3 regions of the Pseudomonas sp. PS02290 genome follow, and region 3 is predicted to be linked to each of the others. Evidence: predicted binding sites of a transcription regulator. Region 3 holds the regulator's gene; each other region holds the start of a gene.

Evidence for each region. The regulator FliA, encoded in region 3, starts transcription of late flagellar genes. The targets are predictions, from matches to a motif close to CTAAAGTTTNNNNNNNNNNNGCCGNTAA.
Region 1: a site for FliA is predicted at 3,276-3,303, ahead of flgM (flagellar biosynthesis anti-sigma factor FlgM). Genes of this name have one in related genera too.
Region 2: a site for FliA is predicted at 7,515-7,542, ahead of QMX88_RS17880 (methyl-accepting chemotaxis protein). Genes of this name have one in related genera too.

What each region holds. Positions count from the first base shown of each region.
Region 1 is NZ_JASCOY010000123.1:161-6,438, forward strand. It holds gene cheR (protein-glutamate O-methyltransferase CheR) at 531-1,358, opposite strand; gene QMX88_RS26630 (chemotaxis protein CheV) at 1,403-2,335, opposite strand; gene flgA (flagellar basal body P-ring formation chaperone FlgA) at 2,409-3,170, shown strand; gene flgM (flagellar biosynthesis anti-sigma factor FlgM) at 3,341-3,658, shown strand; gene QMX88_RS26645 (flagella synthesis protein FlgN) at 3,708-4,175, shown strand; gene QMX88_RS26650 (flagellar brake protein) at 4,258-4,998, shown strand; gene QMX88_RS26655 (PAAR domain-containing protein) at 5,335-5,589, shown strand; gene QMX88_RS26660 (hypothetical protein) at 5,598-6,278, shown strand, end outside.
Region 2 is NZ_JASCOY010000042.1:5,614-18,841, reverse strand. It holds gene QMX88_RS17910 (efflux RND transporter periplasmic adaptor subunit) at 1-300, opposite strand, end outside; gene QMX88_RS17905 (GGDEF domain-containing protein) at 592-1,641, opposite strand; gene QMX88_RS17900 (YrzE family protein) at 1,905-2,930, shown strand; gene QMX88_RS17895 (ArsR/SmtB family transcription factor) at 3,040-3,339, opposite strand; gene QMX88_RS17890 (NADH:flavin oxidoreductase/NADH oxidase) at 3,424-4,515, shown strand; gene QMX88_RS17885 (LysR family transcriptional regulator) at 4,644-5,519, shown strand; gene QMX88_RS17880 (methyl-accepting chemotaxis protein) at 5,554-7,449, opposite strand; gene QMX88_RS17875 (VOC family protein) at 7,608-8,033, opposite strand; gene QMX88_RS17870 (acyloxyacyl hydrolase) at 8,287-8,799, shown strand; partial or broken gene QMX88_RS29765 (cache domain-containing protein) at 9,132-10,163, shown strand; gene QMX88_RS29760 (methyl-accepting chemotaxis protein) at 10,179-11,018, shown strand; gene QMX88_RS17860 (GGDEF domain-containing protein) at 11,156-12,367, shown strand; gene QMX88_RS29755 (putative Ig domain-containing protein) at 12,739-13,228, shown strand, end outside.
Region 3 is NZ_JASCOY010000112.1:1,558-14,147, reverse strand. It holds gene QMX88_RS26100 (chemotaxis protein CheA) at 2-2,347, opposite strand; gene QMX88_RS26095 (protein phosphatase CheZ) at 2,492-3,280, opposite strand; gene QMX88_RS26090 (chemotaxis response regulator CheY) at 3,300-3,674, opposite strand; gene fliA (RNA polymerase sigma factor FliA) at 3,916-4,659, opposite strand; gene fleN (flagellar synthesis regulator FleN) at 4,656-5,489, opposite strand; gene flhF (flagellar biosynthesis protein FlhF) at 5,608-6,951, opposite strand; gene flhA (flagellar biosynthesis protein FlhA) at 6,963-9,092, opposite strand; gene QMX88_RS26065 (anti-sigma factor) at 9,728-10,459, opposite strand; gene QMX88_RS26060 (sigma-70 family RNA polymerase sigma factor) at 10,456-11,019, opposite strand; gene QMX88_RS26055 (DUF3455 domain-containing protein) at 11,131-11,673, opposite strand; gene QMX88_RS26050 (fasciclin domain-containing protein) at 11,911-12,468, opposite strand; gene QMX88_RS26045 (anti-sigma factor) at 12,543-12,590, opposite strand, start outside.

The sequences.
Region 1 (6,278 bases), on a different contig from region 3:
AAGCCAGTCCTACGGACTGCATGCGCTGCGGTTAGTGGGACCGGCTTTAGCCGGGAAGAGGCCAGTGCAGGCGCTTGCTATTTTGCTGATCAGACACCCTGCCTGTGGGAGCGAGCTTGCTCGCGAATGCCGTTGCCGTTGCCGTTGCCGTGCTTTTGATCTTCATACGCAAACGGTCCGGTCACCGCCGAACGCGACTTGGGTGCAGGCTGAACGCAGGTCTCGCGCAGTGGGCCGAGCCGCATGGATGCGGCGAGAGCGCCGTCAGGGTATGGATGCCCGTTCGGCGCGGGCCCACGGAGCGAGACCGGAGTGAAGGTACTCCGACGAAGGAGGAGCCCAACCAGGAGCAAGCACCCTTGGTTACTTGGGGTGCTTTTCCAAGTAACTCGCCGAAGGCGAAATGTCTGCCGTTAGGCAGCCCCCTCTAAGCGCCGCTCCGGCTAAGAGGCAGCCAACAATCTCAGCGCCAACACGAAACAAAAAACCCCGCCTAAGCGGGGTTCTCATCAAAGCAAAACCGCAGCCAATCACTTGGCCTGATAAATAATCCCGGGACTGCACTGCACCATCTGATAATGATCGGGCAACCCGTTCAACGCCTCCGACGCCCCCAGGAACAAATACCCCCCCGGCTTCAACGTCGAATGAATACGCAGCAAAATATCCTTCTTCACCTCTGCCGAAAAATAAATCAGCACGTTGCGACAGAACACGATATCGAACTTGCCCAACGCCGCATAACTGTCCAACAGATTGAACGAACGAAACTCCACACGGCTTTTGATCGGCGCCTTCACCGTCCAGCGCCCTGGCGTCTTCTGATCGAAGAAACGCTGCAGACGGTCCGGCGACAACCCTCGGCCGATGGCCAGACTGTCGTACTCACCCGTCTTGCAATTGTTCAACATCAGACCCGACAAATCCGTCGCCACAATCTGCGCACCCGACTTCAACTGCCCCGGGTTACTGCGCTCGAACTCATCGATCGTCATCGACAGCGAATACGGTTCCTGACCCGACGAACACGCCGCCGACCAGATGCGCAAACGCTGGTTAGGGCTGGCCTTGATCGCCTCGGGCAAGACCTTGTTCTTCATCACCTCGAAGGGGTACGTGTCGCGAAACCACAACGTCTCGTTGGTGGTCATCGCATCCACCACCTGCTCACGCAAACCACTGCGCGGCTGAGTCTGGATCCGCTGGATCAGCTCGCCCAACGATTTGATGGACTGCTGCTCCATCAACTTGTTGAGGCGGCTGGAAACCAGGTACTGCTTATTTTCACCCAGCAAAATGCCACAGGCTTTTTCCAGGAATACCCGGAACTGATCAAAATCCAAATTACCTGTAGACATGCCGCCTCTCAAATCATGTGAACAGCAAGGAGGAAAACCCCTCCTCAGCTGATATCTGCCGCCTTGATACGATCTACCACCCTCGCCGCCAGATCGTCTGGCCGGAACTTGGCCAGGAAATCATCCGCGCCGACCTTCTTGACCATCGCCTGGTTGAACACGCCGGACAACGACGTATGCAACACGATGTGCAACTTCTGCATGCGCGGGTCGCTGCGAATCTCCGCAGTGAGGGTATAGCCATCCATCTCCGGCATTTCAATGTCGGAAATCATCATCAGGAATTCTTCTTCCGGCTTCTTGCCTTCATCCACCAGTTTGCGCAGGAAATCGAGTGCCTGACGACCGTCATTCAACGCCGTGACTTCCACGCCGACGGTTTGCAGGCAACGCGTCACCTGTTTGCGCGCCACCGAGGAGTCATCGACCGTCAGCACACGCAGCGACAGCGCCTTGTGCTGCACCTCCGCCGTGACCACGCCGACCGAGATGTTCTCGGAGACCGGCGCCACTTCGGCGAGGATCTTCTCGACATCGATGATTTCCACCAGCTGGTTGTCCAGACGCGTCACTGCCGTGAGGTAGTGGTCGCGACCGGTGCCCTTGGGTGGCGGATGAATGTCTTCCCAGTTCATGTTGACGATGCGTTCCACCGCATGCACCAGGAAGCCCTGAATCTTGGTGTTGTACTCCGTGATGATCACGAATGAATTGGTAATGTCAGCCAGCGGCTTGCCACCGGTCGCCAACGCCAGATCGAGGATCGGGATAGTCCCGCCACGAATATTTGCCACACCGCGCACAATCGGACTGGATTTGGGCATATGGGTAAGTTTCGGGCACTGAAGCACCTCTTTTACCTTGAACACGTTGATCCCATACAACTGCTTGCCGTCCAACCGGAACAACAACAGTTCAAGGCGGTTCTGCCCGACCAGTTGAGTGCGCTGGTTTACTGAATCCATCACACCAGCCATGCACCACACCTCCCAAAACGACCAATTGCGCTACCGGAACGGTAAGCGGCACGGGCCTTGCTATTTACTCATCATGAACACACAAACGACAGTATCCCGACGCCCGGCACCCGCAACCCGCAGCTTTCTCTGCGTGCTGGTCGCGCTGTGTCTGTTGTGTGCCGCCAGCCTGAGCCGGGCGGACAACATGACCCTGCCTGAAACACTTATCGGCGTGACCCAGGGCTTTCTTGAATTCACAGTTGAAGACTACATGGCGACCAACCAAACCGCCGGCCGCTACGAAATTGAAGTCAAACAGCTGGACCCGCGTCTGCGCATGCCGCTGTGCGACAAGGATTTGACAGCCTCACTGGAAAGCCCGGCCCAGCCCATCGGCCGCGTCACCGTGAAGATTCGCTGCGAAGGCACGTCCCCGTGGACGGTGTTTGTGCCGGCCCAGGTACACCTTTACCGCAATGTGGTCACGGCCGTCCGGCCCATGAAGCGCGACGCAATCGTGACGGAAAACGATGTGGCGCTGCGCGAACGCGACGTCAGCCTGCTGGGGCAAGGCTTCCTGGATTCAGTCGATCAGGCAGTCGGGCAAAAAGTTGTCCGACCAACGGTCATCGACCAGATCCTGACGCCCGTCCACCTCGATCAGCCGCAAATGGTCCATAAGGGCGACCAGGTGGTGATCAGTGCGCGCAGCGGTTCAATGAGCGTGCGCATGCCGGGCGAAGCCTTGTCCGACGGCGGTTTCAACGAGCAAATACGGGTGAAGAACCTCAACTCCCAACGGGTGATCAAGGCCAATATCGTTGCGCCCGGGCAAGTCGAGGTCGCTATGTAACTGACATGTGAAGGTAAGACCTCTGGCGCTGCGCTTGCGCTTTTCCTACACTCGGAACCCCTGTGCTCCGTGCGAAGTCCATTCGAGACTGTTTTCGCACGGGCCCTAAAGTTATTCCGGGTCTGGCCGAAACCAAGGCAAGCGTCCTAGAACCCAGAGGTTTTTCAATCATGGTCATCGACTTCAATCGTTTGAACAGCTCCACTACCGTTGGCGGTACAACACGTACTGCCAGCACCAAGGAAGCCAGCAAAACCGAAGCTACGGCAGCGGTCAGCGGCACCTCGAGCGTGCCCGGTAGCGGTGAGGCAGTACATTTGAGCAGCGAAGCTCAACAGTTGCAGAAGATCAGTGATTCGTTGCGTGATCAGCCTGTCGTCAACAGCGCCCGTGTGGCTGAGTTGAAGCAGGCGGTCGCCGACGGCAGCTATAAGGTCGACAGCAATCGTGTTGCAAGCAAACTGCTTAACTTCGAAGCCCAGCGCTAGCCCCAGGTCTGCGCAGGGGCTTCTGGACGCTTAAACACCAGGGCATGCGATGCAAGACACTACATTGCTTCAACTGATCACGGACGACATTGCGCCAACCCGGCATCTGCTGGACATCCTGAAGGCCGAGTCAGTGGCGCTTCACGGGCGCAATATGGTCGAGATGGAACACATCCTGGCGCAGAAACAGGCGCTGGTGATCGTGCTCGAGCAGCATGGACGCCGACGTACCCAGCTGATGACCAGCCTGGGTCTGCCCGCCAATCGAGCGGGACTCGAAGAAGTGGCGAAACATTCGTCAGTGGGTGAAGCCTTGTTGACCGCAGGCGATGAACTCAGCGCGCTGATGAGTGAATGCCAGGCGGCCAACGAACAGAACGGCAGCCTTATCCAGCTCCAGCAACTCACCACGGCACAGCAGTTGAGGATTCTCAACGGCGGCGACACGCCCACGCTGTACGACAGTCGCGGTTCGACGTCGGGCAAAGCCAGGCCGCGTCCGCTCAGCCAGGCGTAAGTTCTTGTATCAAGGTGCGCACTGTGGTGGCAATATGCCGCGCGCTGCACGCTGCCGTTATTTGCCTGGAGATGGATAGACCGTGAATGCCTCAAGCGCGGACGATGTTCCGCAGCCCCCGAAGGTACTGACCACCCCGTTGGAAATCGCCGCCAATCTGCGGCTGCTGATGGAAAGTCATGACCCGTTGATCATCACGTTTCACGAACGCACCCAGCGTTTTCAGAGTTACGTGATCGACGTCGACCGTGACACCAACCAGGTCATTTTCGACGAGATGATCCCCCGAGATGGCGAGCGTTTCCTTGCCAGCGGTGAGCCCTTCCGGGTCGAAGGTTTTCACGACGGTGTGCGCATCGCCTGGGAAAGCAAAGCCCAGCTGACCGTGATCGAAGAGCCGCGCAGCTATCGCGGCCCTCTCCCTGAAGAAGTCGTCTATCACCAGCGCCGTAACGCGTTTCGCGCGGCCCTGAAGCTGGCTTCGCTGATTGATGTCGAGATTGGCGGCGACCGGCTCAAATTTCCGTTGCGCGGCAAACTGCTGGATGTCTCCGCCACCGGCTGCAAGCTGCGCTTTGAGGGCGATATCTCCGAGCGCATGCAACTGGGCCAGGTCTATGAGCGCTTCATCGCCTCCCTGCCCTTCGGCAACATGACCACGCCGGTCGAACTGCGCTATCTGCACTTCGAAGAAAGGATCAACACCACGTTCGCCGGTGTGCGCTTCCACAACATGAGTGGATTGGTGCAGCGTCAGGTTGAGCGTTTCGTGTATCAGCTGCAGCGCGAAGCGCGACGCTTCGACAAAGACGACGATTTCTGATCGTTTGTGATGACCGGCTGGCGCGTTTCAGGGCGTGCTGGCCGGTTGCCGACATCCGCTGCCATCGCCTCCCCCATAACGCGCACATCCAATAGCGCGTCCTGATCCAATCCCGCAACGCCTCCAGCCCCGCTCAACCCCCCTCCAAACCGCGCCTGTTCGATCAAAATGCGAACCTCATCACGCCCGCGTGTAGGACTCTTCACCGCGCCAAAGTAGGACGCGTCTTGAAATAATCTGTGCCACTTTCAAGGCCCTGACCCTGTGTTAATTTCGCGGCTCAAACGCACCGGAGCATGGACGCTCGCCGCGGCCACATCTCAGGGAAGTTTCGTCATGCGCCCCATCATCGTTCTCAACGACCCTACCCTCAAAGGCGGTCGAGTCATTCAAGGCTCGCCCTCCACGTTCCTGCACGGTCTCGAAGTCGCCCGCCACGGCGACGACGTGCTCTGCTTTCACGGCCCCTGTGCAATCGCCGAAGGGGATGAAACCTGCCTCGTCGATGATCGGCCCATTGCCCGCGACGGGGATCGCCTGCTGTGCGGCGACGCCCTCGTCGCGACCCACGATGACTGCCGCATTCTGTAGGGGTCCTTATGAACGCATTTATCAAGCGACTGTTCGGCAAACCTGTCGAGCTGCCATTGCCTCATGCCCCTCAGCATGACATCCGGCCGCGGCGGAACATGTACGACCGAATTTCCGAAAAGCGCCTGGCGCAGGAAGCCGCCCAGCGCCTGCTGGACCGGGCCAAACCCCGAGGTGATTTCTGCGCGCAGAGCGTCAGCGTCGAGGACGTCTGGCTCCGACTGCCCGGGCATTCCCTGGATCAGCGGTTACCTGTCCAGGACATCCCCAGGCACGCGAACGCGCTGAGTCACGACCCAAGGCTGATGGCTGCCAACGGCTCGCGCCGACTGTTGCGGCGGATCGAGATCGACGCGATTCCTCTGCCCTCGATCGACCCGCTCGCCCGCGCCATGGAACTGCTGCAGGCGACCCTGACCCAGTGCCCGCTGCTCGAGCGAGTTGCGGACTGGACGCAGGTTGAAGTGCATCTGTTCCCGCCGTCCCATGTCGATCCACTCGTCTGGTTCGAAACCGTGGTGGGTGTGTGGCCCCAGGCGTGGCTGCCCGGTGGCGGTTTCCGTATCGCCGGCCAGGCACCGGGGCCGTGGCTTGCCGAATTGCTGTCCGGCAACCTGAGCATGCCCGGCCATCTGTGCCTGAGCATCGACAGCTGGGCCACTCTGCCGGCCAACGCACACGCTGCGGAT
Region 2 (13,228 bases), on a different contig from region 3:
GACCCGACTGGTCACGGTGACCGAGTAGTTGGGGACGACCGTGCCAAGCGCCTGCTGAATCACTGGAACATCCGCCGTACCGGCCGTGCCCACTGCGACGCTGACCGCTGCGTTGGGGTCCGGCATGCCCGGCCCACCGTGGCGACCACCGGGTCCGGCGGAAACAGTCGCGCCAGCATCGGTCGACGGCGTCGGGTTGGAGGTGTGCCGGTAGTAGACATAAACAGCCCCAACGGCTACGGCTATGAGGAGCGCAAGGACAAGGCGCTTTCGTGAGCGGGCTGCCGAATTCTGGGTCATGGTTTACTTCTTTGTGGCCAAGGGACAAAAGTGAAGCCGTCAGCCAGCGCGTTGCCGGGCGGATCGGTACGGCGTGCAAAACGGTGCGCCAGGCAACGTCGATGCGCGCGGCGCGCTGCAGTCGTGCAGCAGGCGCCGCCTGGCCGGCAGGCTGACGTTCGGATTGAGGTGTTTCGAATTGTTGCGACATTTAGCCCTGCGTGATCGGCAGGAACAAGCGACGAGCCCGACCTTTGCAGAGAATTTACATTCGGCGGATGCATCGGACGGGCTTCGCGAGGCCCGCCGCGCTCACTTCGCCAGCATGACCCGATTGCGTCCCTCCTGCTTGCCCTCGTACAAGCGCTGATCCGCCCGGTTCAGCGCATCCCGGAACGTCTCCCCATCATTCAGGATGGCCACCGCAAGGGTCGCCGTAAGGTTCAGGCTCTGCCTGATCTCCCCGCCCTGTTCGCGAATGTGCGTGAGTATCCGCTCGGCGATCAGCCGGGCGTCCTCGAAGCGGGTGTTGGGCATCAACACCAGAAACTCTTCGCCGCCCCAGCGCGCGGCGATGTCCGTGGTGCGTACACACTGGGCGATGACAGCGGCCACCTGCTGCAGCACCACATCGCCCATGTCATGACCGTGCTTGTCGTTGATCTGTTTGAAGTGATCAATGTCGATCAGCACCAGCGCCGTGGGGATCTCCCGCCGCCCCCCGCCTAGCTGACGCAGACGCTGCAGCACCCGCCGCCGGGTATAGAGATTGGTCAGGCTGTCGCGGTGGGCGGAGTGATAAAGGTTCATGTGCATCGACAGGTTGAAGCGCACCGACAACGCCGTGGCGTGCAGCAACAACGCCGTTGCGGTCAATGCGTTGGCTGCGCCAAACAGGTCCTGAACGTTTTCGCTGATGCTGAAGACCGGCACTTTGTTGCGCAGCAGGTACCCGCCCACGGTGACGATGAGCACGGCGGCGCTGAGGCAGCCTCTGCGCACCGGCGAGGAATGAAAGCCGAAGGCAATGATCGGCACAATGCAGAACACGTAGAGGTGGAAGTTGCTGTCCCAGCCGAGCACCCAGGTGGCGATGGCGGCGTGGGCGATGATTTCGATACAGATGAGCATGCCGGCGCAGCGATACAGCCGGCGTTTGATTGCCAGCAGACAGGCGATGTAAGCCGCGACGCTCGCCGCGTTGGTGACCCACATCACGGGCAGGTCCACGATCAGGAACAAACCCAGCAACAGCACGTGAATCGCGAACGCGATTTGCACGATCGGGATGATGTGTTTCCAGTATTCAACGGTGGCTTCCCGAGTGACCTGAGTGCGGTCATCGGCGGTGAGGGTATTCATCAGGCTGTCTCGGGAAAGATTATTACGGTGGTATAGAAGGTAGCCAAGGACAGCGTCCGGGGTGACGCCATATCGCGACTGGGAATAACACTGATTCCAATTTAATCTGCTTGCAGACCTTTGAATTTTCGGCAATTTTGATGCTTAGGCATTTTGCCAGCATTTTATTTTCCGCCTGCATAAAACTAATCAAAAAGTGCGGAGGTCATTGAATTACGCGCAACACGTCTTGCGCTCTGCCAATGACCAAAGGAACTGCCACTATGATTCGCGATGACCGAGTTACACCTGCCGCCTACGACGATCCTGTCTACCGGGGGACTGCTGTTGCCCCCTTGCTCAAACGAATTTCCTGGGGCGCCATTCTGGCCGGTGTGGTACTCGCGCTGGTGGTCTCGCTGATGCTCAGCCTGCTGGGCACCGCCATCGGCAGCGCCAGCATCGATCCGCTGCAAGAAGCCGATCCGCTGGCAGGCATGGGCAAAGGCACCGGCATCTGGCTGGGTGTGAGTATGGTCATTTCCCTGTTCGTCGGGGGCTGGGCCGCCGGCCGGTTGGCCCATCGCGAAGGCGCCTTCCACGGCATTCTGGTCTGGGCCAGCGTTTCGCTGATCAGCGTTTACCTGGTGTCCAGCGCCGTGACCGGCGTCGTGCGTGGCGGTTTGAATCTGGCGGGCAGCGGCCTGTCGGCAGTGGGCAGCGGCATTGCGCAAGTGGCCCCGGCCGTTGGCGGCAAGATCCAGGAGCAGCTGCGCGCCCAAGGCATCGACTTCAATCTGGACGATATCCAGGGCGAAATCGAACAAGCCATGCGCCAGACCGGCAAGCCTGAGCTGGACCCGAACAAGGTCAAGCAGGACGTCGCCACCACCCAGGAAGACGCGAAAAACACCGCACAACGCAGCGCCGAAGCCCCACAACAGGCCGACGAGCAACTGAGCGGCCTGCTCGACCGTCTGAAAGCCAAGGGCGACCAGGCGTGGGACGCTGCTGACCGTCAGGCCTTCGTCAACCTGATCAAGGCCCGTGGCAACAAGACCGACGCCGAAGCCAACCAGATCGTCGATCAGGCCCAGGCCAGCTACCGCCAGGCGTACGCCAAGTACCAGGAGCTGAAAGCCCAGGCAGAGCAGAAAGCCCGTGAAGCGGCTGACGTTGCGGCGAAAAACATTTCCCGCGCCGCCTGGATCCTGCTGATCACCCTGGTGGTTTCTGCCCTCGTGGCAGCCGGTGCCGGTGCAATGGGTCGTCGTACCCAACCGGCTGCGAAGATCGTCGGCGCTGTCTAAGCGTCAGGTTCAAGCCCGCAAATGAAATGGCCCGATCGCAAGATCGGGCCATCTTTGTTTGCGCTGAGGGCGGGTCTACTAACCGCACCGTACGTCTGAAAACGCCGGTTCACGCCTGAGCCAGAATGCACCCCAGCAACCCCGGAAAGCGAATATCCAGCTCCTCGGTGCGCAGCGAATTCATGTGCGTGGTGCCGATGTTGCGCGTGTGCACCAGGCCTGCGTCGCGCAGTACGCGGAAGTGGTGAGACATGCTGGACTTGGGCCGTCCGCCGTCGAGCTCGCCGCAGGTCGCCTCCGCCACCGTGGAAAGACAGCGAACGATTTCGAGGCGTACGGGGTCACTTAATGCGTAAAGCAAACGCTCAAGTGTGAGTTCGGTCGGTAACGGATGTTTGAAGGCGCGCATGCCGCGCATCATAGCGAGGGGTTTCATTCTTCGCCATATTTCGAATACTATCGAACAAGCGAATTCAATCATCAGGAGTATTTCATGTCTGCATTGTTCGAACCCTTCACGCTGAAGGACGTGACCCTGCGTAACCGCATTGCCATCCCTCCAATGTGCCAGTACACGGCAGACGACGGCGTCATCAACGAGTGGCACCACGTTCACCTCGCGAGCATGGCCCGCGGCGGTGCGGGCCTGGTGGTCGTCGAAGCCACTGCCGTCTCCCCTGAAGGCCGCATTACTCCGGGTTGCGCCGGCATCTGGAGCGACGAGCACGCCAAGGCGTTCATTCCTGCGGTGCAAGCGATCAAGGCAGCCGGCTCGGTCCCGGGCATCCAGATCGCCCACGCCGGTCGCAAGGCCAGCGCCAACCGTCCATGGGAAGGTGACGACCACATGGCCGCCGATGATGCCCGTGGCTGGCAGACCATCGCACCCTCGGCCATCGCCTTCGGCGCCAACCTGCCGAAAGTCCCCCAGGAAATGACCCTGGACGACATCGCCCGGGTCAAGCAGGACTTCGTCGACGCTGCACGCCGTGCCCGTGAAGTCGGCTTTGAGTGGATCGAGCTGCACTTCGCCCACGGTTACCTGGGCCAGAGCTTCTTCTCCGAACACTCCAACCAGCGCACCGATGCCTACGGTGGCAGCTTCGACAACCGCAGCCGCTTCCTGCTGGAAACCCTGGCCGCCGTGCGTGAAGTCTGGCCGGAAAACCTGCCCCTGACCGCGCGCTTCGGTGTGATCGAGTACGACGGCCGTGACGAGCAGACCCTCAGCGAATCCATCGAACTGGCGCGCCGCTTCAAGGCCGGCGGTCTTGATCTGCTCAGCGTCAGCGTCGGTTTCACCATCCCGGAAACCAACATCCCGTGGGGCCCGGCCTTCATGGGCCCGATCGCCGAACGCGTACGCCGTGAAGCCGATATCCCGGTGACCTCGGCGTGGGGTTTTGGCGATCCGAAACTGGCTCAGGCCGCCGTGCAGAACGGTCAGCTGGACTTGGTGTCGATCGGCCGGGCGCACCTGGCGGATCCGCATTGGGCTTATTTCGCCGCCAAAGAACTGGGCGTCGACAAAGCCTCGTGGACCCTGCCTGCGCCCTACGCGCACTGGCTGGAACGCTATCGTTAAGCGTCCCGCGTAAAAAAATGCCGCCCTTGAGGCGGCATTTTTATTTGTCGACGGCACTGGTTACTATCCGCTGCCGGCCGCCTGTGGGTGCGCCCTGCCCGATTTGAATTTCCTTCAAGGACCTGCCGATGATCAGAGAGTTGAAAACCTTCGTCTGCGTCGCGCGTCGAGGCACCTTTGCGGCGGCCGGGCGCGAGGTCGGGCTGACCCAGTCGGCGGTGAGCGCGCAGATCAAGAACCTCGAAGACGCTCTGGGCGTCACCCTCTTTGATCGCACCGGCCGCGCCGCCACCCTCAACGCCGCCGGACAACGCGCCGTGGCACTGGCCGAAGAAATGCTGCAGCTGTTCGGGCGCATGGGCAGCCCCGACAGCGCCAATGACTTTCGCGGCGCGCTGCGCATCGGCGCCATCAGCACGGCGCAGACCGGCATCCTGCCGCAAGCCTTGGTGGCGCTGCGCAGCAAGGCGCCGTTCATCGAGGCCAGTCTGGTGCCTGGGGTTTCATTGAACCTGCTCAGTCAGGTGGACGCCGGCGAGCTCGATCTGGCGATCATGATCAAACCGCCGTTCGCCCTGCCCAAAGAGCTGCACGCCGAGGTCCTCGCCAGAGAACCCTTCGTGCTGATCACACCATCCGGCATGCAGGGCGACGACCCTCGGCAGATCCTCTGCGACCACCCTTTCATTCGCTACGATCAGCGCTCGTTCGGCGGCCGCCGGGTCACGCAGTTCCTGCGCGAGCGCAAACTTGAGGTGCGGCAAACCCTGGAGCTCGATGAGCTGGACGCCATCGTCAAGATGGTCCGCGCCGGGTTGGGCGTGGCGCTGGTGCCCATGGCCGGGTTGTGGCTGGAGCATGCGGAGGACGTGCGGATCATCGACCTCGGTGAGCTGACCTTCTTCCGCGAGATCGTGCTGGTGAGCAAATACCTGCAGCGGCACACACCGCTGCTGGAATTGTTCAGAAGCTGCGTTGTGGACGCGCTCCCCCGCGCAGACTGACGCCATTGCCCGTCGTGCAAGTGCGCCTCGGCGGTCACACCTTGAATTTTCCGACCAGCGTCTGCAAGTGCACGCCCAACCGGGCGAGTTCAACACTGAACGCTGCGGTTTGTTCGCTGGCGGCCGATGTCTGCTCGGAGACTTCGCGAACGCTGATCACGCTGCGGTTTATCTCTTCCGCGACGGCGCTTTGCTCTTCAGCGGCAGCGGCAATCTGGTGGTTCATCGACTCGATGGACAGCACCGAGCGGGTGATGCCGCCCAGGGACACCCCGGCGCGCCGGCTCAGTTCGACACTGCTGTCAGTCAGCACGCGGCTGTTTTCAAGGCTCCCCGCCACCTGCTGCGTGCCGCTCTGCAGACCGGTGATCAGTTGCTCGATTTCTTCAGTGGAAGACTGGGTACGCTGGGCCAGGCTGCGCACCTCGTCAGCGACCACCGCAAAGCCCCTTCCCGCCTCGCCCGCCCGCGCAGCCTCGATGGCGGCGTTCAGCGCCAGCAAGTTGGTCTGCTGAGCGACCGACTTGATGACATCGAGGACGCTGCCAATTTTGCCGCTTTCGGTTTTCAGGTCCGCCATGGCCACCGTCGAGTGGCCGACTTCGGCAGCCAGGCGCTCAATTTGATTGATGGCCTGACGCACCACCTCGTCACCGTCGCGGGCCTCGCGGGTGGCGGTGGCCGCGGCCTCGGAAGCGCTTTCCGCGTTGCGTGCAACTTCCTGCACTGTGGCCGCCATCTCGTTCATGGCCGTCGCCACCTGATCGGTCTCGATCTTCTGGCTATTGACGCCCGCACTGGTTTGCTCGGTGATCGCTGACAATTCCTCGGCGGCACTGGCGATCTGCGTCACGCCATTGCGCAGGCCGGCAATCAGTTCGCGCAGGTTGACCGTCATCCGCGCCATGCTGCGTTGCAACATGCCCAGTTCGTCTTTGCGCGACACCACACGGGCATTTGTCAGGTCACCACCGGCCACCTGCTCGGCAGTGCGAAGCGCGTCCATCAAGGGCAGGACAATCAAGCGAGTGATCAGCCAGGCCGCAAGAATGCCGAGGATCAATGCGCCCAGTGTCGCGCCGCCCAACACGTTACGGGCGGCGTCCACATCTTCGCTGCGCAATACGGCCTGATTTTTTGCCAGTGCGTTACTGGCGGCAAACAGGCTGGCAATGTCTTCGTTCAACCCCAACTGAGCGTTGGCGGCTCCCGCTTGAGCCTCGCTGAACTGGCTGACCGTCAGCAAATAAGCGTCGAGGGCCGAGCCGAGGTGTTGCACGGCATCGTTTTGTGCCGCCGGCAGCGCCTGGCCAAGGACAGTGGTGTAGGCGCGAGCGTCACTGATGGCTTTTTTGGCCGGTGCTTCAAGCTCGGGTTTGAGACTGTAGGTGTAGCCGCGCAATTGGAAGCGCGCCTGCTCGACCAAGGCCTGCGCCTTCACCACCGCAGCGGTCTGCGCAGCGTCGCCGTTCGCGGAAATTGCGGCCTCAATCTTCTGCAATTGCTCCACCGCGGCGTCCGCATTGCTGCCGAAAATCCCACGAGAGGCCTCGCGATTCTGCACAGATTGAACGTAGTCGCTGAAGTGCGCGCGGTAGCGCTTGACCGCCTCCGTCGCCGACTGAATATGCGGGATATTCAACGCCGAATCGAAATTGGCGCGGCAGTACGCCAGGTGACTGTCGAGGTTGTCCAGCGCCTTGACCACCACAGCGGCGTGATCTACATCGTAATTGAGCGTGTAGGACAAGCGCGCGATGCGCATGTCACGCGTCAGGTCATTGAGCTTTGAGATGTCGAGAATCCGGTCTCCCCTTTCACTCAGTCCGCCGATCCCGGACCACCCTGCCAACGCTATCAGTAGGGTCAACACCAGCACTGCGCCAAAGCCCAGAGACAGCTTGGATCTGACGCTGATGTTTTCCAGCATCCTGTTCATCGCAGTGAGCATAAGTTTTCCAGTCCGATCCGATCATTAAGAGATGCTGAATCGGTTTATCGGCCGCTGGACAGGTAAGTTGAAGTGGCTGCAGTGCGGCTGAAACGAAAACGGGCGCCTTTGACAAGCACCCGAGGGGCACGCCCGGATTATTTGGCGAACAACTGACTCATGTCCTTGAACGCCTTGAATTCCAGCGCGTTGCCGCACGGATCGAACAGGAACATGGTGGCCTGCTCGCCCACCTGGCCCTGGAAGCGGATGTAGGGTTCGATCACAAACTTAGTTTCCCGGGCGCGCAGACGCTCCGCCAGCGCCTCCCATTCTTCCCAGTGCAAGATGATGCCGAAGTGCGGGACCGGTACGTCGTGGCCATCCACCGCGTTGGAATGCACGGATTCCTGGGAAGTGGTCTTCGGGTGCTCATGGATGACCAGTTGATGACCGTAAAAATCGAAATCGACCCATTGCTCGCTGGAGCGGCCTTCGGAAAGACCAAATACGTCGCCGTAGAAGTGGCGCGCGGCGGCGAGATCGTAAACGGGAATGGCGAGATGGAAGGGCGAGAGGCTCATGGGCGATCCTTGGAGCGGGAATGACAGAGCGGATTGTTGACCCTAATCGCACGCCGTAAAAGCGAATTATCCTTCTGCCGAGCCTCAACAATTTTGATCAATCGGGCGCTTGATACCGCTTGAATCATTCCAAAAACGAAGTTTTGGGAAATTTCATACAGGGCCAATGGAACTTTCGTAGTGGCGTTCTGCCCTACATCCGTTCGGGTGATTACTCTCCCCGGTTTTATTGACCTTTCTGGCTATCTCCACCATGAAAAAGCTACTGCTCGCTGCCCTTTGCCTGTCTTCTTTCGCCATGACCGCCAACGCCACGCAGATCTCCGGTGCATTGGGTGCCACCAGCCAAGGTGGCGTCACCGGCCGCGTTGCCCTGGGTTTCGACTGGGACAAGTCCTGGCTGGAAAGCTCCACCGGCAAGCTGACCGGCTATTGGGACCTGGGCTACACCTACTGGGAAGCAGGCAAACAGGCAGGCGCTCGCCACTCGGCGTCCTTTGCCCCAGTGTTCGTTTATGAGTTCGGCAGCGGTCCGGTGAAGCCCTATATCGAAGCCGGTGTGGGCGTTTCGTTGTTTACCGGTTCATCTGCGGGTGACCAGAAGTTCGGTTCCGCTTTCAACTTCGAAGACCGTCTCGGTGCCGGCCTGAAATTCGGCGACACCCAGCGCGTCGGCCTGCGCGTTACCCACTATTCAAACGCAGGAATCAAGGAGCCTAACGACGGGATCGAATCCTATGCGCTGGTCTACAGTCATGCGCTCTAAGGGATGAGGACTTAGCTGCGAGCTCGAGGCTTCAAGCTTCAAGCGCTGTACTTCGTGCTTGGGCCGCATAAGTCGAATGCCAGAGGGCTGCTTTTTGCAGCCCTTTTTTTTGGCGTCTGCCCTGCTCCACTTCCTCACGTCCTCGCCCTCCGCCCTCCTCGCTTAGCACGGTTACATGACTTGCGGGCCGTACACCCAGGACCGATTGTCAGATTCCAGTCAAATAGAGGCCTGTTTTGCGCAGCAAGCCATTCATCTATCCCGCTGGCCGCCGATAGCCCGACTGACACACTGCAATCCTTTCCCTGCAATCGCTTGAAGGCCCTCAAGGCATGACCAAATCCCTGAAATTCAGCCATAAAATCCTGCTGGCGGCGTCGCTGGTGGTGATCGCCGCGTTTACCTTATTCACCCTCTACAACGATTATCTGCAACGCAACGCCATCCGGGATCAGTTAAGGGAAAGTCTGAACCAGATGGGCGAAAGTACGGCCGGCAATATCCAGAACTGGATGTCGGGACGCATCCTGCTGGTGGAAAACGTCGCCGAGGGCGCCGCCGTGTCGTCGCCCGAGGTGTTCAACCGGCTGCTCGGTCAGCCGACGCTGATCTCGACGTTCATGAGCATCTACCTGGGCAGAGCCGATGGTTCATTCGTGACGCAACCGCCTGATGACATGCCCGGCGATTACGACCCGCGCACCCGCCCGTGGTACACCGATGCACTTAAGGCCGGCAAGACCACCTTGACCGAGCCCTATCTGGACGCCGTGACCAAAGGCCTGATCGTGACCATCGCCACGCCGGTGAAAGGCCCTTCCGGCGTCGCCGGCGTTGCGGGCGGCGACCTGAGTCTGGAAGTGCTGGTGAAGATGATCAGCGCGCTGCGCCTGCAGAACGACGGCCATGCCTTTCTGGTCGACGCCAACGGCCGCATTCTCGTGCATCCGGACACCTCGCTGGTGATGAAAACCCTGGCCGAGGTCTACCCGAACGCTACGCCGCGCCTGTCCGAAGACGTCAGCGAAAGCGAGCACGCCGGCAAGACCGAAGTCGTCACCTTTGCTCACGTTGACGGTCTGCCGTCGGTCAACTGGTACGTCGGCATCGCGGTGGACAAGGCCCAGGCCTACGCCGCACTGGGCGATTTCCGTAACTCGGCGATCGTCGCCACGATCATCGCGGTGGTGCTGATCATTGCGCTGCTGGGCGTGTTGCTCAGCGTGCTGATGCGTCCGCTGAACACCATGGGCCGCGCCATGCACGACATCGCGGCAGGCGAAGGCGATCTCACCAAGCGCCTGGAGATCCTCAGCCAGGACGAATTCGGCTACCTGGGCAACGGCTTCAACCTGTTCGTGGAGCGGATCCATGACTCCATGCGCGAAGTGGCCTCCTCCACCGTGCAGCTCAACGAAGTCGCGCTGCGCGTGGTCAGCGCGTCGAACTCCTCGATGCTGAACTCCGATCAGCAGGCCAACCGCACCAGCAGTGTGGCGGCAGCCATCAACGAGCTGGGCGCTGCGGCGCAGGAGATCGCACAGAACGCCGCCATGGCGTCCGGGCATTCCAGCGATGCGCGCAATATGGCGTCCAGTGGTCAGGCCGTGGTCGGTCAGAACATTCAGGCGATGAACCGTTTGTCGACGCGCATCAGCGGCGCCAGCGAGCAGATCGAGCAGCTGAACACCAAGACCGCCAACATCGGGCAGATTCTGGAAGTCATCACCGGGATCTCCCAGCAGACCAATCTGCTGGCCCTCAACGCTGCCATCGAAGCAGCACGCGCCGGGGAAGCCGGGCGCGGGTTTGCCGTGGTCGCTGACGAGGTCCGCAGCCTGGCCCATCGCACCCAGGAGTCGGCCAGTCAGGTGCAGAAAATGATCGAGGAGCTGCAGCACGGCGCCCGTGAAGCGGTGGCGATCATGAATGACAGCCAGCGCGAGAGCCATGAAAGCGTCAGCATCGCCAATCAGGCCGGCACCAGCCTGGAAAGCGTGACCGTGCGTATTGGCGAGATCGACGCGATGAACCAGTCGGTCGCCACCGCCACCGAGGAGCAGACTTCGGTGGTCGAGGCGATCAACGTCGACATCACCGAGATCAACACACTGAACCAGGAAGGCGTGGAAAACCTGCAGGCCACGTTGCGCGCCTGTTCCGACCTGGAACGTCAGTCGGTGCGTTTGACGCAGCTGGTGGGCAGTTTCCGGATCTGAGGCAAGACGGAGCGCTGTTCATCGCAAACCTGACGCTTGATCGGTCAGTCCTTGCGAAAACGGCGCTCCGACGAAATGATGGCACTAAGACATCACCGATGATGTCATAGTCCGGTAACCCATCTCTTTGGTGCAACATGCTTTCCTTTGTCCTCGATCGACCTGGCCCCCATGACGCGCAACTTCTCGCCGAGGTCGATCGCACCATCGCATCGCGTTTTCGCAGCCTGCGTTTCAGCACTGAGCTGGAACAGCGCTACGAGGCCGAAACGCTTGAGCAACGCCGCCAGTTTCTGTCCGCCGTGGGCATCGGCGGCATCCTCATCTACAACCTGTTCATGGTCAGCGACTGGCTCAGCCTGAACGACATGTTTACCTACGTGGCGCTGGGCCGTGTCTGCCTGATGACGCCGATCTTTATGATTCTGCTGATCATCGCGCGGCGCGCCAGCACCCGACGCATTGTGGAAGCGACGGCAGCCATCGGCACCGTGACGTGTTCGGTGATGCCGCTGATAGCGATGATCTACAGCGAAAGTCCGTTCCGCTTGCACTATCAGCTGGGGATGCTGCTGATCATGGTGTATTGCACGGTGATCCAGCAGGTGCCGGTGCGCTGCGCGGCGGTGGCCATGGCCTGCATGCTGGTCATTCAGCTGGTGACCACTTACCTCGCTGAGTTCGCCGACTTTCAGATCTGGCAAGCCAATGCGCTGTTGTTCTTCTCCACCGCGGCGTTGCTGATGATGGCGTCGTGGTTTCTGGAACACGGAAGCCGCCTGAGTTATCTGTTTGCGTTGCGCGGGCAGTTGCTGCGAGCGCAACTGGTGGAACTGGCGCGCATCGATTCGCTGACGCAATTGTTCAACCGGCGTTTTCAGGGCGAGGTGCTGGCCTCCCTGTGGAGCCGCGCAACGCAGACCCCCACGAACGTCGCGGTCATCCTGCTGGACATCGATCACTTCAAATCCTACAACGACAACTACGGGCATCTGCAGGGCGACACCTGCCTGCGGTTGCTGAGTGGCGTGATCCAGCGCACGGCGCAGAAAGCCGACGCCCTGACCTTTCGCTTCGGCGGCGAGGAAATCATGGTGCTGATGACCCACGCCCACCCGGCCCAGGCCAGGGCCCTGGCAGAAAACCTGCGCGCGGCGGTCGCCGCGCTGAACGTGCCTCACCCGGTGCTGGGCGACGGCGCCAGGGTCACCATCAGCCTGGGCGTCGCCATCGCCAGCGCACCTCAGACCAGCGCCGAAGCGCTCATCGCCATGGCCGACAAGGCCCTCTATGCCGCCAAGGGCGAAGGCCGCGACTGCCTGCGCTGCGCCCCCGCTGAAGTGGCCTAGTAGGCCCGCTAACCCATAATAGGACTCGGCTAACGCGAACTTTGCGGGACCGGCTTTAGCCGGGAAGGCGTCAGCATTCACACCGCAGAATCGAGGGTGCCCACACGGGCCTCTTCCCGGCTGAAGCTGGTCCTGCCAAGCGATCTTCATCGCTCGCAGACTCCTCATCTCTCCAAAAGTGCCAGAAAAGCATATCCCTTCAAACGTCAATTACGTGACACCAACAACCACCGAAATGTGCCGATCGTCACAAAACGACGGTTTTCCGACATACGGCGACAACTTTTCCGTTCAGGTGGGTCATACCTGCTGCAGTGCCGATTGGAAATTGGCACGCAGCGTGACCTCAGCCTGTGACCGGAGATAAGTACATGATTTTTAACGTCCAAAATTTTGGCGCCAAGGGAGATGGCGTCTCTGACGACACCGCGGCCATCCAACAAGCGATTGATGCAGCTGCGGCGGCGGGTGGAGGACAAGTCTATGTACCCCCCGGGACCTACATCGTGTCAGGCGGCGAGGAACCATCCGACGGCTGCCTCATGCTCAAGAGCAACGTCTACATGTACGGCGACGGCATGGGCGTCTCCAACATCAAGGTCGCGGACGGTTCGGACACGAAAATCACCGGCGTCATCCGCTCCGCCTACGGCGAAGAGACCCACGACTTCGGGCTGAGCAACCTGACCATCGACGGCAACCGGGACAACACCACCGGCAAGATCGATGGGTGGTTCAACGGCTACATCCCGGGCAAGGAAGGTTACGACTCCAACGTCACCCTCGATGGCGTGGAAATCAAGGACTGCTCCGGTTACGGCTTTGACCCCCACGAACAGACCGTGAACATGGTCATCAAGA
Region 3 (12,590 bases):
CTTAACCAATCCGTCGGGCCGCATAGCGCTTGAGCATGCTCGGGACATCGAGAATCAGTGCGATACGGCCGTCACCGGTGATGGTCGCGCCCGACATGCCTGGCGTGCCTTGCAGCATTTTGCCCAGCGGCTTGATCACCACTTCTTCCTGGCCTACCAACTGATCCACCACGAATCCGATGCGTTGCGTGCCCACCGACAGAATCACCACGTGGCCTTCGCGCTGCTCCTCGTGAGCCGCCGAGCTGATCAGCCAGCGCTTGAGGTAGAACAACGGCAGCGCCTTGTCGCGCACGATCACCACTTCCTGACCGTCGACGACGTTGGTGGTCGACAGGTCCAGGTGGAAGATCTCGTTGACGTTGACCAGCGGGAACGCGAAGGCCTGGTTGCCCAGCATGACCATCAGCGTCGGCATGATCGCCAGGGTCAGCGGCACCTTGATGATGATCTTTGAGCCCAGGCCTTTGGTGGAATTGATGCTGATGGAGCCGTTGAGCTGGGCGATCTTGGTTTTCACCACGTCCATGCCCACGCCACGCCCGGACACATCGGAAATCTCGGTCTTGGTCGAGAAGCCCGGCGCGAAGATCAGGTTGTAGCAGTCGGTGTCGCTGAGGCGATCCGCTGCATCCTTGTCCATCACGCCACGCTTGACCGCGATGGCACGCAGGACCGCAGGGTCCATGCCTTTGCCGTCATCGGAAATCGACAGCAGGATGTGATCGCCTTCCTGTTCGGCGGCCAGAATTACACGACCGTTCCGGGACTTGCCCGACGCCTCGCGCTCTTCCGGCGACTCGATACCGTGGTCGACCGCGTTGCGCACCAAGTGGACCAGCGGGTCGGCCAGGGCCTCGACGAGGTTCTTGTCCAGGTCGGTTTCTTCACCCACCAGTTCAAGGCTGATTTCTTTCTTCAACTGACGCGCCAGATCGCGAACCAGTCGCGGGAAGCGACCGAACACTTTCTTGATCGGCTGCATGCGGGTCTTCATGACCGCGGTCTGCAGGTCAGCGGTGACCACGTCCAGGTTGGACACGGCCTTGGACATGGCTTCATCGGCGCTGTTGGCGCCCAGGCGGACCAGGCGGTTACGCACCAGCACCAGTTCGCCGACCATGTTCATGATTTCATCCAGCCGCGCGGTGTCGACGCGCACGGTGGTTTCCGCTTCAGACGGCGGTTTTTCGCTGGGCGCCGGCGCCGCAGCGCGAGCCGGTGCGGGAGCAGCAGCCGGTGCAGCTTTGGCCGGCGCTGCAGCAGCAGGCGTCGCTTTGGCCGGTTCGGCTTTGGCGGGCTCGGGCTTCTTGGTCGGTGCCGCTGCGGCCGGCGCTGCAGCTGCAGCTGCACCGGCAGCCACGGCAGGTTCGAACTTGCCTTTGCCGTGCAACTGATCCAGCAGGTCTTCGAATTCGTTGTCGGTGATCTCGTCCGACGCAGCGGCTTTCGACGCAGCGGCGGGTGCAACCGGCGCGGCAGGTGCAGCGGCAGCAGGTGCCGCAGCGCCAGGAGCCGCAGCGCCGACGGCGTCCGGTGAGAACGAGCCTTTGCCGTGCAACTGATCCAGCAGCGACTCGAATTCGTCGTCAGTGATTTCGTCACTGGCCGGTGCGGCAGACGGCGTCACAGCCGCTGGCGGTTGCACCGCGTCAACGGCGAACTGGCCTTTGCCATGCAGCTGATCGAGGAGTGATTCGAATTCGGCGTCAGTGATTTCATCGCTGGCCGCCGTGCCAGCCGGCGCAGCGGGAGCCGCTGCTGCCGGCGCAGCTGCAACGGGTGCCGCGGCAACAGGCGCAGACGGAGCCGGTGCAGGCGCACCTGCCGCTTGCGCCTTGACGGCGTTGAGCGAATCCAGCAGCTGTTCGAATTCCAGATCGGTGATGTCTTCGGACGGCGCTTCAGCGACCGGCTCTTCAACCACCACCGGTGCCGCAGCGATTTCTTCTGCCGAGGCTGGCTCGGCCAGGCGAGCCAGCGCGGCCAGCAATTCAGGCGTGGCCGGGGTGACGGCAGAACGCTCGCGCACCTGACCGAACATGCTGTTAACAGTGTCGAGCGCTTCGAGCACCACGTCCATGAGCTCCGAGTCGACGCGACGCTCACCCTTACGCAGGATGTCGAACACGTTCTCGGCGATGTGACAGCATTCAACCAGCTCGTTGAGCTGGAGGAAGCCGGCGCCCCCTTTTACAGTGTGAAAACCGCGAAAAATTGCATTGAGCAGGTCCGCATCGTCAGGCCGGCTTTCCAGCTCGACCAACTGCTCTGACAACAGCTCGAGAATCTCGCCGGCCTCTACCAGAAAATCCTGAAGGATTTCTTCATCGGCGCCGAAGCTCATTGGGGGGTGCTCCTAAAATTAACCGTCAAACCGATCCGGAGGCTGCACTGACGGCCTGCGCGCATTGCTTTCGTCGAAGCATTGGCGCGCGGGTCCAGCAGCCACTTTCACAGAAAACCTGAAGTCCGAGACAGAATGACCGAATCAGAATCCGAGGCTGGATAGCAGATCGTCAACATCATCCTGTCCGGATACAACGTCTTCACGTTTATCGGCATGAATCTGCGGACCTTCACCCTTGGAGTGAAGTTTTTCTTGTTCTTTTTGCTGACGGAACATTTCCTGGTCGTGCTCGATGCCCGCGAAGCGGTCCACCTGGCTCGCCATGAGCACCAGCTTGAGCAGATTGCGCTCGACTTCCGTGACCAGCGTGGTCACGCGCTTGATCACCTGACCGGTGAGGTCCTGGTAATCCTGGGCCAGCAGAATGTCGTTCAGGTGCGCAGAGACCTCGGTGGTCTCCTTCTCGCTGCGGGTCAGGAACACATCGACGCGGCGGGCCAGATCACGAAACTCTTCGGCGCTGATCTCGCGGCGCATGAAGCGTCCCCAATCGGCGCTCAAGGACTTGGCGTCTTCAGTGAGCCCGTGCATCAACGGCGTGCTCAGCTCTACCAGATCCATGGTCCGGTTCGCCGCGTTTTCAGTCAGCCTGACGACGTACGACAGCCGCTCGGTGGCGTCGGTGATCTGGGAGACCTCCTCGGCCTGCGGCATGTTCGGGTCGATCTGGAAGTTGACGATCGCGCTGTGCAGCTCGCGCGTCAGTTTGCCGACTTCCTGATACAGGCCGCGGTCGCGGGTCTGGTTAAGCTCATGGATCAGTTGCACGGCGTCGCCGAACTTGCCTTTTTCAAGGCTCGCGACCAGCTCTTGTGCGTGTTTCTTCAGGGTTGACTCAAAGTCACCCATTGTCGAATCTTTGGAATCCATAGCGCCCTCGCAGCGGACATCAGCTATTGACGCGCTCGAATATCTTTTCGATTTTTTCTTTGAGCACTTGCGCGGTGAACGGCTTCACCACGTAGCCGTTCACACCGGCCTGAGCGGCTTCGATGATCTGCTCGCGCTTGGCTTCGGCAGTGACCATCAGCACCGGCAGGCTGCGCAGACGCTCGTCGGCACGCACCTGACGCAACAGGTCGATGCCGGACATGCCCGGCATGTTCCAGTCAGTGACGAGGAAGTCAAAAGCGCCGCTTTGCAGCATCGGCAATGCGGTGAGTCCGTCATCTGCTTCGGCCGTGTTGGTGAACCCAAGGTCACGCAACAGGTTTTTTATGATCCGCCGCATCGTTGAGAAGTCATCAACGATGAGGATTTTCATGTTCTTGTCCAATTCGACCTCCAAGCAGTCTTTAACGCGTTCAGCACCTGAACGCGCGTTCAATCAATACCGGCTGTGCCGAACATCAAGAGGGGGTTGAATCGACCGGAACAAGCGCAGCGAAACCGGATCATCTACGACCCGGTTCGACCGACTCCTGCCGTGTCTCATTTGCTTCCCGCTCACGTCTTGCACAGCCGGTCTTACACGCAACACGCAGGCCTCGCGGCCTGCGCCTGATTCACGAACGTGCGCGCCACTCGCCAAGACGACCGCGCAACCGCGCCGCGCATTGACTGTGCAGCTGGCTGACCCGCGACTCGCTGACCCCCAGGACCTCACCGATTTCCTTGAGGTTCAGCTCTTCGTCGTAGTACAGCGACAACACCAGGCGTTCACGTTCGGGCAAGTTGGCAATGGCCTCGGCCAGCGCAGCCTGGAAGCGCTCGTCTTCCAGATCCCGCGACGGTTCGAGGGACTGGCTCGCGCCGTCCTCGTGCAGCCCTTCGTGTTCGCCGTCCTGCAACAGGTCGTCGAAACTGAACAGGCGGCTGCCCAGGGTATCGTTCAAAATCCCGTAGTAATCGTCGAGACTCATTTCAAGTTCGGCAGCAACCTCGTGATCTTTAGCGTCACGGCCGGTTTTTGCTTCGATTGCACGAATCGCGTCACTGACCATGCGCGTGTTGCGGTGGACCGAGCGCGGCGCCCAGTCCCCCTTGCGCACTTCGTCGAGCATCGCACCACGGATACGAATACCCGCGTACGTCTCGAAGCTGGCCCCTTTGGTGGAGTCGTATTTGGTCGAGACTTCGAGCAAGCCAATCATGCCCGCCTGGATCAAATCCTCGACCTGCACGCTGGCCGGCAGACGCGCCAGCAAGTGGTAGGCGATTCGTTTGACCAGCGGGGCATAACGCTCGATCAGCTCATACTGGGAGTCTTTGGACGATTTGCTGTACATGCGATAGCCACTTGCTGTCATGAGACGGGCCCTGCGCTGGTTTGATGCACGAGGCGTTCTACGAAAAATTCCAGGTGGCCGCGCGGGTTCGCCGGGAGCGGCCAGGTGTCGACTTTCTGCGCGATGGCCTTGAACGCCAGGGCACATTTGGAACGCGGAAACGCTTCGTACACGGCGCGCTGTTTCTGCACGGCCTTGCGTACGCATTCGTCGTACGGCACGGCGCCCACATATTGCAGGGCCACGTCGAGAAAACGGTCGGTGACTTTGGTCAGCTTGGCGAAGAGGTTGCGCCCTTCCTGCGGGCTCTGGGCCATGTTGGCCAGGACGCGGAAGCGGTTCATGCCGTAATCGCGGTTGAGCAGTTTGATCAGGGCATAGGCGTCGGTGATCGATGTGGGCTCGTCGCACACCACCAGCAGCACTTCCTGGGCCGCGCGGACAAAGCTCACCACCGACTCGCCGATGCCGGCGGCGGTATCGATGACCAGCACATCGAGGTTGTCGCCAATGTCACTGAACGCCTGAATCAGCCCGGCATGCTGCGCCGGGGTCAGGTGGACCATGCTCTGGGTGCCCGATGCCGCCGGCACGATGCGTACACCGCCCGGGCCTTGCAGCAAGACATCGCGCAGCTCGCACCGCCCTTCGATGACATCAGCCAGGGTGCGTTTGGGGGTCAGACCCAACAATACGTCGACGTTGGCCAGACCCAGATCGGCGTCCAGCAGCATGACGCGACGTCCCAGCTCGGCCAGTGCCAGTGAAAGATTCACTGAAACGTTGGTCTTGCCTACGCCACCTTTGCCACCGGTCACCGCGATAACCTGTACGGGATGCATGCTGCCCATGTTAATTGTTTACCTTGTCTTGCTTAGACCTAAGCCACATGTCGGGCTGCACGTTCAGTGTCTGAACAATGCCTGGCAGACCATCGATGCAGGAAAATTCCACTGTCATTTTCTTCACCTAGCCCGCGCGCTTGCCGGTGCTGTGATAAAGATCCGCAAACATATCCGCCATCGCTTCCTCGCTCGGCTCCTCCTGCATCTGCACGCTGACAGCCCGGCTCACCAATTGGTGCCGACGCGGCAAATGCAGATCATCCGGTATCCGTGGGCCATCGGTGAGATAGGCCACAGGCAGTTCGTGTGTCACGGCCAGGCTGAGCACTTCGCCAAGGCTGGCCGTTTCGTCGAGCTTGGTCAGGATGCACCCGGCCAGGCCGCAACGTTTGTAACTGTGATAAGCCGCTGACAGCACCTGCTTCTGGCTGGTCGTCGCCAGCACCAGGTAGTTGCGCGCCTTGATGCCACGCCCGGCGAGGGTTTCCAGTTGCAGACGCAGGGCCGGATCGCTGGCTTGCAGGCCGGCGGTGTCGATCAACACCACGCGCTTGCGCAACAGCGGCTCCAGCGCCTGTGCCAGGGACTGGCCCGGGTCGACGTGGGTGACCGGTACATTGAGGATCCGGCCCAGGGTTTTCAGTTGCTCCTGAGCGCCAATGCGGAAACTGTCCATGCTCACCAGCGCGATATTTTGCGCGCCGTATTTCAACACATATCGGGCCGCCAGTTTAGCCAGCGTGGTGGTTTTGCCCATGCCGGCAGGACCGACCATGGCAATCACACCGCCCTCTTCCAGTGGCTCGACGTCCGGCGTGGCAATCATGCGGGCCAGATGGGCCAGCAGCATGCGCCAGGTGTGAGCCTGATCGTTGGAGTCCGGGACCATCGCCAGCAAGTCGCGGGACAGCGGGCCGGAAAGGCCGACCCGTTGCAGACGGCGCCACAGATTGGCCTGTTGCGGACGGCCGTCTCGCAGCTGGTTCCAGGCCAGCGAGCCCAGCTGGACTTCCAGCAGTTCGCGCAGGCCGTTCAATTCGGAGCGCATCGCTTCGTAGGCGCGGTCGCCAACGCCCGGCTCGGCGTTGCGCTCGGCGCGTTCGGCGGCCACTGCGGCGTGGACGGACGGGCGAAACGGTTCTTCCAGCGTCGGTTCGATCTGCTTGCTGTCATCCATCGCAAGGCCGGCGAACAACTGACGGTTGGCGACAGTGTCCAGCTCGCTGCGGTGGGTCAGCTCAGCCTGAGCAGTGACGATGAGCGACTGAGTCTTGCGCAGCTCGTCTTCGAGTTCGATGTTCGGCACACGCGGGGCCAGCGCAGACAGCTTGTAGTCCAGGGCGGCGGTCAGTTCCACGCCGCCAGCGATCCGCCGGTTGCCGATGATGGCGGCTTCAGCGCCCAGCTCATCGCGAACCAGTTTCATGGCTTGTCGCATATCGGCGGCGAAAAAACGCTTAACTTGCATGACTCACTACCTCAGCCGTTAGGCCCGACAGTCGCTACGATGGTGACTTGCTTATTGTCAGGAATTTCCTGGTAAGCCAAAACATGCATATTCGGTACAGCCAACCGTCCAAAGCGAGACAACATGGCGCGAACCGGACCTGCGACCAACAAAATAACCGGCTGCCCCTGCATCTCCTGACGCTGCGCCGCTTCGATCAACGAGCGCTGAAGTTTCTCAGCCATGCTCGGTTCGAGGAGAACGCCTTCTTCCTGACCCTGACCTGCCTTCTGCAGACTATTTAGCAATATCTGTTCCAACCTTGGCTCAAGGGTGATCACAGGCAGCTCCGGCTCAATGCCGACAATGCTTTGGACGATTGCGCGGGACAACCCGACCCGTACGGCAGCCACCAGCGCGGCGGTATCTTGACTACGCGCAGCGTTGTTGGCGATGGCTTCGGCGATGGAGCGAATATCGCGAACCGGCACCTGTTCGGCGAGCAGCGCCTGCAGCACCTTCAGCAGGGCCGACAGCGACAACACGCCCGGGACCAGTTCTTCCGCCAGTTTTGGCGATCCCTTGGCAAGCAGGGTCATCAATTGCTGGACTTCCTCGTGGCCAATCAATTCATGAGAGTGCTTGTAGAGAATCTGGTTCAAGTGAGTCGCCACCACGGTGCTGGCGTCCACCACGGTGTAACCGAGGGATTGCGCCTGGGCACGCTGGCTGATTTCGATCCACACGGCCTCCAGGCCAAACGCCGGGTCTTTGGCAGTGATGCCATTGAGGCTGCCAAACACCTGACCGGGGTTGATCGCCAGTTCGCGGTCCGGGTAGATCTCGGCTTCGGCCAGGGTCACGCCCATCAGGGTCAGGCGATAGGCGCTGGGCGCCAGGTCGAGGTTGTCGCGGATGTGCACGGTCGGCATGAGAAAGCCCAGTTCCTGAGAGAGCTTCTTGCGCACGCCCTTGATCCGCGCCAGCAATTGACCACCCTGGTTGCGGTCCACCAGCGGAATCAGGCGGTAGCCGACTTCCAGGCCAATCATGTCGATCGGGGTCACGTCGTCCCAGCCCAGTTCCTTGGATTCCTGCGCGCGGGTCGGCGATGGCAGCAGCTCTTGCTGACGCTTGACCTCTTGCACGGCAGCCAGCTTGACCTGGTTCTCTTTCTTCCACAGCAGGTAGGCGCCGCCGGCAGCCACCAGACCGAGGCTGATGAAGGAGAAGTGCGGCATGCCCGGGACCAGGCCCATGACGATCATGATGCCGGCGGATACGGCGAGCGCCTTGTGGGAGGCAAACATCTGCCGACCGACCAGTTTGCCCATTTCTTCCGAACCGGAAGCACGGGTCACCATGATCGCGGCGGCGGTGGACAGCAGCAGGGATGGCAATTGCGCCACCAAACCGTCACCGATGGTCAGCAGCGCGTAGACCTTGCCGGCATCGCCGAAGCTCATGCCGTGTTGCAGGATGCCCACCAGCATGCCGCCGATGAGGTTGATGAAGAGGATCAGCAGGCCGGCGATGGCGTCACCGCGGACGAATTTGCTGGCACCGTCCATGGAGCCGTAGAACTCGGCTTCCTGGGCGACTTCAAGACGACGGCGTTTGGCTTCGGGCTGGTCGATGAGGCCGGCGTTGAGGTCGGCGTCGATGGCCATCTGTTTGCCGGGCATGGCGTCGAGGGTGAAGCGCGCGCTCACTTCAGAGATCCGGCCGGCACCTTTGGTGACGACGACGAAGTTGATGATCATGAGGATGGCGAAGACGACGATACCGACGACGTAGTTGCCGCCGATGACGACTTCACCGAACGCCTGGATGACTTTACCGGCGGCGGCGTGGCCGTCCTGGCCGTGGAGCATGACGACGCGGGTGGAGGCGACGTTGAGGGCCAGTCGCAGCAGGGTGGCGACGAGGAGGATGGTCGGGAATACGGAGAAGTCGAGGGGCCGCAGGGCATAGATACAGACGAGCAGGACGACGATGGACAGGGCGATGTTGAAGGTGAAGAAGACGTCGAGCAGGAACGGCGGCATAGGCAGCATCATCATGGCGAGCATGACGAGGAGCAGTAGCGGGACGCCAAGTTGTCCACGGCCCAGGCCGATCAATCCGGTTCTGGCGTGGGAGATTATTTGTGAGCGTTCCACCGATGGGCACCTGCGCGTTAAATCAATCTTTTGACGCCGAAGCGTTGTATCGGGGTTATTGCAAGAAGGGGTCCAACATTTGGGATTGGGTGAAAATATCAGAGTGCCAGTATTTAGATTTGTGTTCATCCGACGGTTTTGCATCGCTGCGGTGGAGATCAAGATCAAGAGCGTCGGCCTAAAGGCCTCGGTTTCGCCTTCGGCGAGTTACTTGGAAAAGCACCCCAAGTAACCAAGGGTGCCTGCTCCTGGCTAGGTCCCTCCTCCGTCGGGACTCCCTCACTTCGACGACGCTCCGTGGGCCCGCGCCGAACGGACATCCATGTCCTAGCGGCGCTCTCGCCGCATCCATGCGGCTCGGCCCACTCCGCTTCGCCTGCGTTCGGCCTGCACCCAAGTCGCGTTTTGTGGTGTCTGGACTTTTTGCGTATGAAGATCAGAAGCGCGCTTACGCTTAGTAGGACCGGCTTCAGCCGGGAAGGCGTCAGATGTGACACCGCAAATCATCAAGGGCAAACGACGCTCATGTGGGAGTGAGCTTGCTCACGAAAGCGGCCTTCCAGACGCTAGATGATTGGCCGATCGTTCCCCCGCTCCGCGTGGGAATGCCGCCCCCGACGCTCCGCGTCCAGCCGCTAGATCACTTTCACCGCCCGCCCAATAAATTGAATCGGCCCCGTAGGCTTGCCGGTCGGGGAGCCGTTGGGGTTTTCGAGGGTGAGTTCGAAGAGTTGGTTGGGTTGCAGCGGCGGCAGTTTGTTCACCGGTACGGAGAGGGTCTGGCCGGGTTTGACCAGGCCCAGGGACACGGGGCCCTGCCAGCCGTCGGCCTTGGTCCAGAACTGGAGGGCTTTGTCGGCGGGGACTGGGGTGGCGCCGAGCGGTATCAGCTGGATTTCTTCCGGGTTGCTGGCCTGGATGACCCAGCCGGGGGCCTGGTTTTGCGGGGCAACGAGCACGACGAGGTAGGTTGTGGGGTTCACCGGGGCGGTTCGGGTCAGGAGCATCGAGCCCAGCAGCAGGGTCGCAACGAGTCCTGCGCCGGCCAGTCCGCGCCACAGGGGCAGGAGATCCCACCAGGAATGCGACGTCACGGCAGGCGTTTGTACGGGAACTCGGCGGTCACGGCTGTTGACGCTGCGCTCGATCCGGTCCCACAGCCGTGGGCTTGGGGTGTGCGGTTCGGCGAGTTCGGTCAAGGCCAGAAGGCGCCCTTCCCATGCGTCCACCGCCGTACGCAAGTCGGCGTCCGTGGCGAGGCGGTTTTGGACATTGAGGCGTTGCTCGGCCGGCAGTGTGCCTAGCACGTACTCGCTGGCCAATGCGTCCAGTTCATCGGCGCTGTCGTTCGACGGATAGCCTGTCATCCCATGCACTCCCGCAATGCCACCAGACTGCGTTTGATCCAGGCTTTTACCGTGCCCAGTGGCGCGCCGATTTTCTGCGCTATCTCCGAATGCGAAAAACCGTCTACGTACGCATGAAGAATGCAGTTGCGACGCGCCGGTTCCAGTTGTTCGAGGCACCCGTAAATACGCCCCGAGCGGGCACGGTATTCGAAGGTGTCGGCGTCGGTGGCTGCCTCCAGAGAGGCCTCGGCCAGCACCGCGCTTTCGCTCTGTTCGCTGACCTGAACGATGTGCGCGTTGTCACGCATGAAGTTGAGCGCCAGGTGCCGGGTCACGCTGAAGATCCAGCCACGGGCAGTGCCTCGCGCCGGGTCGAAACTGCCAGCGCGGGTCCAGATTTTGAGGAAGGCGTCGTGCACGATGTCCTCGGCCAGCGCGTCGCTGCGGGCGATCCGTTTGGCGACGCCGAGCAGGCGCGCGCTTTCTTGCGTGTAGAGCGCGTGCAACGCCTGCTGCTCACCTCGGGCGCAGGCCGCCAGGCAGGCTTCGTAGTCAAAACAGTCTTCAGGTAGGGACAAAATGTTCAACCGCCAACGAAAAGAAATACCCCAGCCCAAAGGCCGGGGTTGCGTCGGTGCAGCGTAGATGACTTTGTACGTCGGCGACGCTGCCTGACGTGGGACGTTGGTCTACTTCGCGGCCCAGAAAATATAGTCCGCCTGATATTTCACGATTTCCTGCTTGCCCTTGGTCGCCGTCGAGCACTCCATCTTCGGCGCGACACCGCCTTTGGTTGCGACGCGCTGGATGTAACTGACGTTGCTCATCGCGCCCTTGCCTTCCGCAGGGTTGGCTTTCACCAACTGAAACGGAATGTCGCCCGTCCCGGCGGGGGCCACAGCGAGCTGCGTACCGGTGATCTTCGAACCGTCAGCGGCCTGCCACGTAGCCGGTGGCCCGAAGTACGTGCCGACCTGCTTGCCGCTGCGATCATTCAACACCGCTTTCGGGCCGACGAATGTCCATTCGGTCTGGCCGGCGGCGTTGGGCTTGTCGCGGCATTCGTAGGTGATCTCGCCCACGCCTACCGTCTCCATGGCGATCTTGTGCCCGTCCGGCACCTTCACCGTATCCGGCAACGCCATCTGCGCGAAAGCCGCCGGCGCCGTTGCCAGCAGGCAAGTGGCAGCCAATGAAACACCGAACGTGCCCAGTAATTTTTTAGCGTTCATGCCATCTCTCCATTGGATAAACAGGTCAGCAGCCATCGCTACTACTTGTACTACCCGGGGGAAAGGGAACTGGATGCAGCGGATTGAAAATAAATCTGTGCGGGGATTAGCAGGAGTACGGGAGGGATGAGCAGAAGGGCATTGAGTCGATCGACATGGCGCCCGCAGAAAGGCCAGGCCATGGACCCGGCGGACGGAATGAGCGTCCGCCGGGTGCTGCAACGATCAGGTCAGCGCTTACGGCATCAGCACCGAATCGACCACGTGGATGACGCCGTTCGACTGCATCACATCAGCGATGCTGACCGCGCTTTTGCCACCTTTGGCGTCCATCACCCAGAGCTTGCCGTCATGGGGCATCACGGTGAGGGATTCGCCCTGTACGGTTTTCAGCATCACCTTGCCGCCGTTCATTTTGGCGTCCGCCATCAATTGTTTGGCGGTGTGGGTGCCGGCGACGACGTGATACGTCAGAATTTTGGTCAGGTCAGCCTTGTTCTCCGGCTTGACCAGCGTGTCGACGGTCCCGGCCGGCAGTTTGGCGAAGGCTTCATTGGTGGGGGCGAAGACAGTGAACGGGCCTTTGCTGTTGAGCGTGTCTACGAGACCTGCAGCTTTGACCGCCGCCACCAGGGTCGTGTGGTCCTTGGAGTTGACGGCGTTCTCGACGATGGTCTTGGTCGGGTACATGGCGGCGCCACCGACCATGACGGTATCGGCGGCAAAGCCCGGGGATGCAGCAAGACAAAGGGCAGCGAACGAGACAGCGGCGATGCGTTTGGCGAGGGTCAACATGGTAGTTCTCCCGGATTCTTAGGTCCTTCGGATGAAGGTGGGAGATATACGAAGCGAGCGACGGAACGGATGCATCAGAGTGAGGATATTTTTCCCTGGGCGACGACCGGTCCGGTCGGCAG